2 regions of the Cellulomonas xiejunii genome follow, and region 2 is predicted to be linked to the other one. Evidence: predicted binding sites of a transcription regulator. Region 2 holds the regulator's gene; the other holds the start of a gene.
What was found. The regulator Rex, encoded in region 2, represses fermentation and respiration genes when NADH is low (regulators of the CRP and FNR family bind a similar motif). The targets are predictions, from matches to a motif close to CTTGTGAANNNNTTCACAAG.
Positions count from the first base shown of each region.

Region 1: the regulator Rex is predicted to act here: its motif matches at 2,060-2,079, upstream of mqo (malate dehydrogenase (quinone)).

Region 1 covers NZ_CP101987.1:2,113,112-2,116,277, reverse strand. The annotation lists gene NP048_RS09685 (DUF2277 domain-containing protein) at 1-155, shown strand, start outside; gene NP048_RS09680 (hypothetical protein) at 205-522, opposite strand; gene mqo (malate dehydrogenase (quinone)) at 527-2,014, opposite strand; gene NP048_RS09670 (hypothetical protein) at 2,406-2,618, shown strand; gene NP048_RS09665 (App1 family protein phosphatidate phosphatase) at 2,670-3,166, opposite strand, start outside.
Region 2 covers NZ_CP101987.1:3,025,015-3,028,180, reverse strand. The annotation lists gene NP048_RS13875 (GNAT family N-acetyltransferase) at 1-7, opposite strand, end outside; gene NP048_RS13870 (HAD family hydrolase) at 4-870, opposite strand; gene NP048_RS13865 (glutaredoxin family protein) at 953-1,231, shown strand; gene NP048_RS13860 (redox-sensing transcriptional repressor Rex) at 1,284-1,982, shown strand; gene NP048_RS13855 (YceI family protein) at 2,109-2,654, opposite strand; gene NP048_RS13850 (MarR family winged helix-turn-helix transcriptional regulator) at 2,765-3,166, shown strand, end outside.

The DNA of each region.
Region 1 (3,166 bases), 910 kb from region 2:
CGCGTGAGCCGTTCGAGCGCGCCGTCGCCGAGATCGCCCACATCACGGCGCACCTGCTGGAGGACCTGCCGGAGCGGCGACGCCCGCCGACGACCGTGCCGCCGCTGCGACGGCCCGAGGTCGCCGCCCGGGTCGCGGCCCGCGAAGCCGGCTGAGGGACCAGCTGCCCGTACCGCGCGACGCCTCCGCCCGGAGCGGAGCCGCTCAGTCGGCGGACGCGGGCGGCAGCGAGCCGATCAGCCGGGGGATGCCCGGCGGTGCGACGGCCGACAGTGCGAGGAACCGGGCCTCTGCACGGTGCAGCCGGATGTGCTCGTCGAGCGACCAGCCGGGCCCGTTCGTGAGCGTCATGCCGCACGCGCACCCGATCGTCACGCCCCCGTCGGGGTCGACCACGACCTGGCCGACCGTCGTGTGATCGGTGTACGCACGGACCTTGGCGTGCCGCATGGGCGCGCTCACCGGGACGGGCAGGTCCCCGGGCGGGATGTCGGCGCCGTGGGCGCTGTCCTCGTTCTGCACGAGGTCAGTGTCCGCCCGTCAGCGTCCCGTCGTCCACGAGCTGGTGCAGCTCGAGCGCCGCGTCCCACTCGCCGCCGCCCAGGCTGGGCATCAGCCGCTGCAGCTGGGGACGCCACGTCTCGGCGCGGTCCGGGAAGCACCGGTCGAGGAGGTCGAGCATCGTGGCGACCGCGGTCGAGGCCCCCGGCGACGCGCCCAGGAGCCCGGCGATCGAGCCGTCGGCCGAGGCCACCAGCTCCGTGCCGAACTCCAGCACGCCCCCGCCCTTGCCGCGCTTGATGACCTGGACGCGCTGCCCGGCGGTGATGAGCTCCCAGTCGCGGGGGTGCGCCGACGGCATGTAGGCGCGCAGCGAGCGCAGCCGCGCGGTGTCGCTCGCGGTGACCTCCCGCAGCAGGTACGTCACGAGGTTCATGTTGCGCAGCCCGACCGCGAGCATGGGCACGAGGTTGCCGGGGCGGATCGAGCGCAGCAGGTCCGTCCAGGAGCCGCGCTTGAGGAACTTCATGCTCCAGCCCGCGTACGGCCCGAACATCAGCGCCTGGCCGCCGTCGACCGTGCGCGCGTCCAGGTGAGGCACCGACATAGGCGGCGCACCGATCGCGGCCTTGCCGTAGACCTTGGCCCGGTGCTGCTCGACGAGCCGCGGGTTGGTGGTCCGCAGGAACTGGCCGCTGATCGGGAAGCCCGCGTAGCCACGGATCTCCTTGATCCGCGAGCGCTGCAGCAGGTGCAGGGCGCCACCGCCGGCGCCGACGAACACGAAGCGTGCGGTGAGGGTCCGCGGCGGTCGGCCGTTCCAGCGCCGGTCCACGACGGTGACGCGCCAGCGGCCGTCACGCAGCCGCTTGAGGCGCGTGACCTCGCTGCTGGTGTGCAGGGCGGCCCCGCGTGCGACGGCGTCGGTGAGCATCGCGCGTGTCAGGGAGCCGAAGTCGACGTCGGTTCCCCAGGTGGCGCGCGTCGCGGCGATCGGCTCGTCGTCCGTGCGGTCGGCCACCAGCAGCGGCGCCCAGCGGGCGATGACGGCGGGGTCGGTGGTGAACTCGAGGTCCGCGAAGAGGTGGTGCTGACGCAGGGCCTCCCAGCGTCGGCGCAGGTACTCGACGTCGGCGGCCCCGCGCACGAACGTCAGGTGCGGGGTCGTCGTCACGGCGTTCTCGGCGCCCGGCAGGCGGCCTGCGGCGGCGAGGTGGTGCCACAGCTCGCGTGAGAGCTCGTACTGCTCGTTGATCGTCACGGCCTTGGTGACGTCGACGGTGCCGTCAGGGCGCTGCGGCGTGTAGTTCAGCTCGCAGAGGGCCGCGTGCCCGGTGCCCGCGTTGTTCCACGGGTTGGAGCTCTCCAGCGCGGGGGCGTCGAGCCGCTCGTGGACCTCGATGCGCCAGCTGGGCTCGAGGCTCCCGAGCAGCGACGCGAGGGTCGCGCTCATGATGCCTCCGCCCACGAGGAGGACGTCGACGTCGGCGGTGTCGTGCGTTCCAGGAGCCACGTCTGGCGACTTTAGGTCGGTGCCGAGGCGTCGCCCAGGCCGAGTCATGTGATGTTTGTCCCATGGGACTTTGGTCACATCCGGCAATCTGACCTGGCGCGACGCTCCGCAGCCGGACTCGGGCGGCACGACAGCCTGCATGCCACGGGTGTCGAGCGAGGCCGCCCCGGGTCTGGTCCTTCGGGGTGCGGCTGGGGCCGGGTACGCGTCACCGGTGTGAGGCGCTTCGACGCTCGTGAGGCGACGGAGCGCCCAGGACGTGCGGGCAGACCGCCCAGCCGGGCCCCAGGTCCTACCCGGCGGGCGACACACCGGGGACCGTCGCGGCGACACGCGGGGCGACGGGCGCGAGCGGGTGCGGGACCCCGCCCGGTCTTGGTAGAACCGGTGCATGAGCCCGAACCGCACGAGCGACCTGACGTCCGACCCCTCGGCGCACGGTCTCGCCGACCAGCCCCTGGTCCAGGCAGACCTGGACGCCGCGGACGCCCGCGCCGGAGGCGACGCCGCCCGGGCCCCCCGCTCGCTGCGCGCGGCGGAGCTGGGGCCCGACGACGAGGCGATCGCGTCGAGCGACGACTGGGACGACCCCGAGCGGCTCTGAGCCGCAGGACCCCGGCGCGTCAGCCGACGAGCCCGGCCTCCCGGAGGCGCGTCAGCCGACGAGCCCGGCCTCCCGGACGCGGCCCAGGAGCTCCTCCCCGTCGGCGCCCAGCAGCACCTCGATGCCCGGCGTCTGGTCGGCGTCGTCCGCCGCGTCCTCCTGCTCGGGGGTCGCCACGGGCAGGCCGTGCGAGAGCACGTGCTCGCCGGCGGTCAGCTGGCGGATCAGCACCGCCTCGACGTGCTCGGGGTACCGGGCCACGGCCCCCGCGTAGATCTGCGGGTCGTGCTGGCCGTCGTCGCCGACGAGGATCCAGCGCACCTGCGGGAGCTCGGCGAACAGCCGCCGCAGCTGGGCGACCTTGTGGCGCTGCCCGCTGCGGAACAGGCCCGTGTTGGTCGGTCCCCAGTCCGTCATGAGCATCGGACCGGCGGGGTAGTCGTGGCGGCGCAGGAACCGGCCGATCGCGGGCGCCGCGTTCCACGCACCGGTCGACAGGTACACCACGGGGGAGTCGGGGCGCGCCGCCCGCAGCTCCCGGTAGAGCC
Region 2 (3,166 bases):
TCCTCATCCTGCTCCTAGCCGTCGTCGGACCGAGCGGCTCACGGCGCGCACCACGACGGCCACGGCCCAGGCCAGACCGGCGAGGCTCGCGGCGTTCACGCCGCGCCGCGCCTGGCGGCGTCGTGACCGGAACTCGCGCACCGGCCAGCCGACCTCGGCGGCGTGCCGGCGCAGCCGCCGGTCCGGGTTGATGGCGCACGGGTGCCCGACGGCCGAGAGGATCGGCACGTCGTTCGTCGAGTCGCCGTACGCGTGGCACGCGCTCAGGTCGTACCCCTCGCGCTCGGCCAGCGCGCGGACCGCGTTGGCCTTGGCCTCGCCGTGCAGCAGGTCGCCGACCAGCCGGCCGGTGTAGAAGCCGTTCTCGTGCTCCGCGACCGTCCCCAGCGCGCCCGACGTCCCCAGGCGGCGCGCGATCAGCTCACCGATCTCCACCGGCGTCGCGGTGACGAGCCACACGGCGTGCCCCGCGGCCAGGTGCGCGTCGAGCAGCGCACGCGTACCCGGGTAGATGCGCAGGCTGAGCACCTCGTCGTAGACGTCCTCGGCGATGGCCGTCACCTCGGCGACCGAGCGCCCCCGCATGATCTCGAGCGCACGGCTGCGCAGCTCGTCGATCTGGCGCCGGTTCTCGCCGAAGGTGAGGTAGCGCGCCTGCTGCACCGCGAACCGGACGAGGTCGCGCTTGCGGAAGAAGCCGCGCCCGTACAGCCCGACCGCGAGGTGGAACGAGCTGGCCCCGCGGATGATCGTGTTGTCGACGTCGAAGAACGCGCCGACGCGGGTGTCGTCCGGGACGAGCGCGGCACGCGGCGTCTCGACTGTCGCGGCGACGACGGAGCGCTCGTCAGTACCGTCGCCCGCGTGCATCCGGCCACTCTAACGAGACGGACGCCGCGCGTCGCGGACCGGCGGCACGGCGAGTGCGCGTGGCGGTCTAGCGTGGTCGTCCATGAGCGAGGCGACGACGGCCCGGGTCGTCCTGTACGGGCGTGCCGGCTGCCACCTGTGCGACGACGCGCGTGACCTCGTCGAGCGCGTGTGCGCGGACGTGGGGGCGACGTGGGCGGAGGTCGACGTGGACCGTCCGGGGCCCGACGGGAGCGTGCTCGCGGACGAGCTGGGGGAGATGGTGCCGGTCGTCGACGTCGACGGGGTGCGTCGTGGCTACTGGCGGATCGACGAGGCGCGCCTGAGGCGGGCCCTCGCGACGGGCGGCAGCAGGCCCTAGCGTGTGACACCTGGCGCCGGGGCCGTGCCCGGTGCAGGGGTCGGAGGCTCGGGTGGACGATCGGCGCAGCGCTGCGCGACGGGACGGCGAGCGGCGTGCCGCTCGCGAGGGCCAGCCGGTGCCGCCCGCGACGGTCGGCCGCCTGCCGGGCTACCTGCGCGCGTTGGAGGTGACGGCGTCGGAGGGTGCCGTCCTGACGTCGTCCGACGAGCTCGCGGCCCGCGCGGGGGTCACGCCGGCGCAGCTGCGCAAGGACCTGTCGTTCCTCGGGTCGTACGGGCGTCGGGGCATCGGGTACGACGTGGGGCACCTGCGGGAGCAGATCACCGTGGTCCTCGGCCTGGCGGACGTGCGCCGGGTGCTGCTGGTCGGGGTGGGCAACCTGGGGCACGCGCTGGCGAACTACGCGGGCATCGCGGACCGCGGGTTCGTGCTGGTGGGCCTGCTCGACGTGGACCCCGCGGTGGTCGGCACGACGGTGGCGGGCCTCGAGGTCGAGCACGCCGACGACCTGCGCGCGGTGGTGCGACGCACCGGTGCGACCATCGGGGTGCTGACGACGCCCGCGGCGGTCGCCCAGGGCGTGTGTGACGAGCTGGTCGCGGCCGGGGTCGTGGGCATCCTGACGTTCGCACCCGGGGCGCTGCGCGTCCCTGCGCACGTGGACGTGCGGACCGTCGACGTCGCGTCCGAGCTGCAGATCCTGGCGTTCCACGACCGTGCGCGCAGCGTCGGCGGCGGAGCCTCGTGAGGTCCGTGGCGTGCTGCGGGGCGGGAGGTCGGCGGTCGGTGAGGTGGGCTGCGCGCCGCGAGGGCGCGACCCGTGGGGTCGCGCCCTCGCGGGGACGTGCGTGCCGGCGGGCGCCGGCCGGGGGTGTCAGGCCTTGATGGCCGAGACGTCCAGGTCGATGCGGACCTTGTCGGCCACGAGCACGCCGCCGGCCTCGAGTGCCGCGTTCCAGGTCAGGCCGAAGTCCTTGCGCGAGATGATCACCTTGGCCTCGAAGCCCGCGCGCGTGTTGCCGAAGGGGTCGACGGCGGTGCCGTTGAACTCGGTCTCGAGCTCGACCTCGCGCGTGACGCCGTGGATCGTCAGGTCGCCGACGATGACGTGGTCCGACCCGGACGTGCGGATCGCGGTGGACCGGAACGTCCACTCGCCGAAGGTCTCGACCTCGAAGAAGTCGTTGCTCTTGAGGTGCCCGTCGCGGTTGGCGTCGCCCGTGTTGACGGTCGCCGGGTCGAGCGTGACGGCGACGGACGACGACTCGAGGTCCTCGCCGACGGTCAGGATGCCCGAGGTCACCGCGACGGTGCCGCGGACCTTGGAGATGCCCGCGTGGCGGACCGTGAAGGACGCCTCCGTGTGCGAGGGGTCGATGTTCCAGGTGCCGGCGGTCAGGCCGGTGGGCAGCGCGGTCATGGGGTCCTCCGTGGTCGGTGCCGAGCAAATCATTGATTCGACAAGTATCTGTGGTTGATATTTCTACTACAATGGGGTGCCAGCCGCAACCCCCCACCGAGGAGGACGACGTGCCGACCCGCAGCACGACCCCTGATCGATGGGCCGACGACGGCGGTACGCCCCAGGGTCGACCCGCCCCGGCGGACCCGCAGACCGGGCAGGACGACGTGCGTTGGCTCACCGAGACCCAGCAGCGTCAGTGGCGGGCCTTCCGCGACGGCACCGCCCTGCTCTTCGACGTCCTGGCCCGGGAGCTCGACGACGGGAGCGGCCTGTCGCTGGGGGAGTACGAGGTGCTCGTGCGGTTGTCCGAGGCGCCCGCGCACGCCCTGCGCATGTCCGAGCTGGCCGACGACCTCGCGCACTCCCGCAGCCGGCTCACCCACACGGTGGCACGCATGGAACGGGACGGGATCGTGCGCCGTGAGCCCGCCCGTGACGACGCCCGCGGCGTGAACTGCGTGCTCACC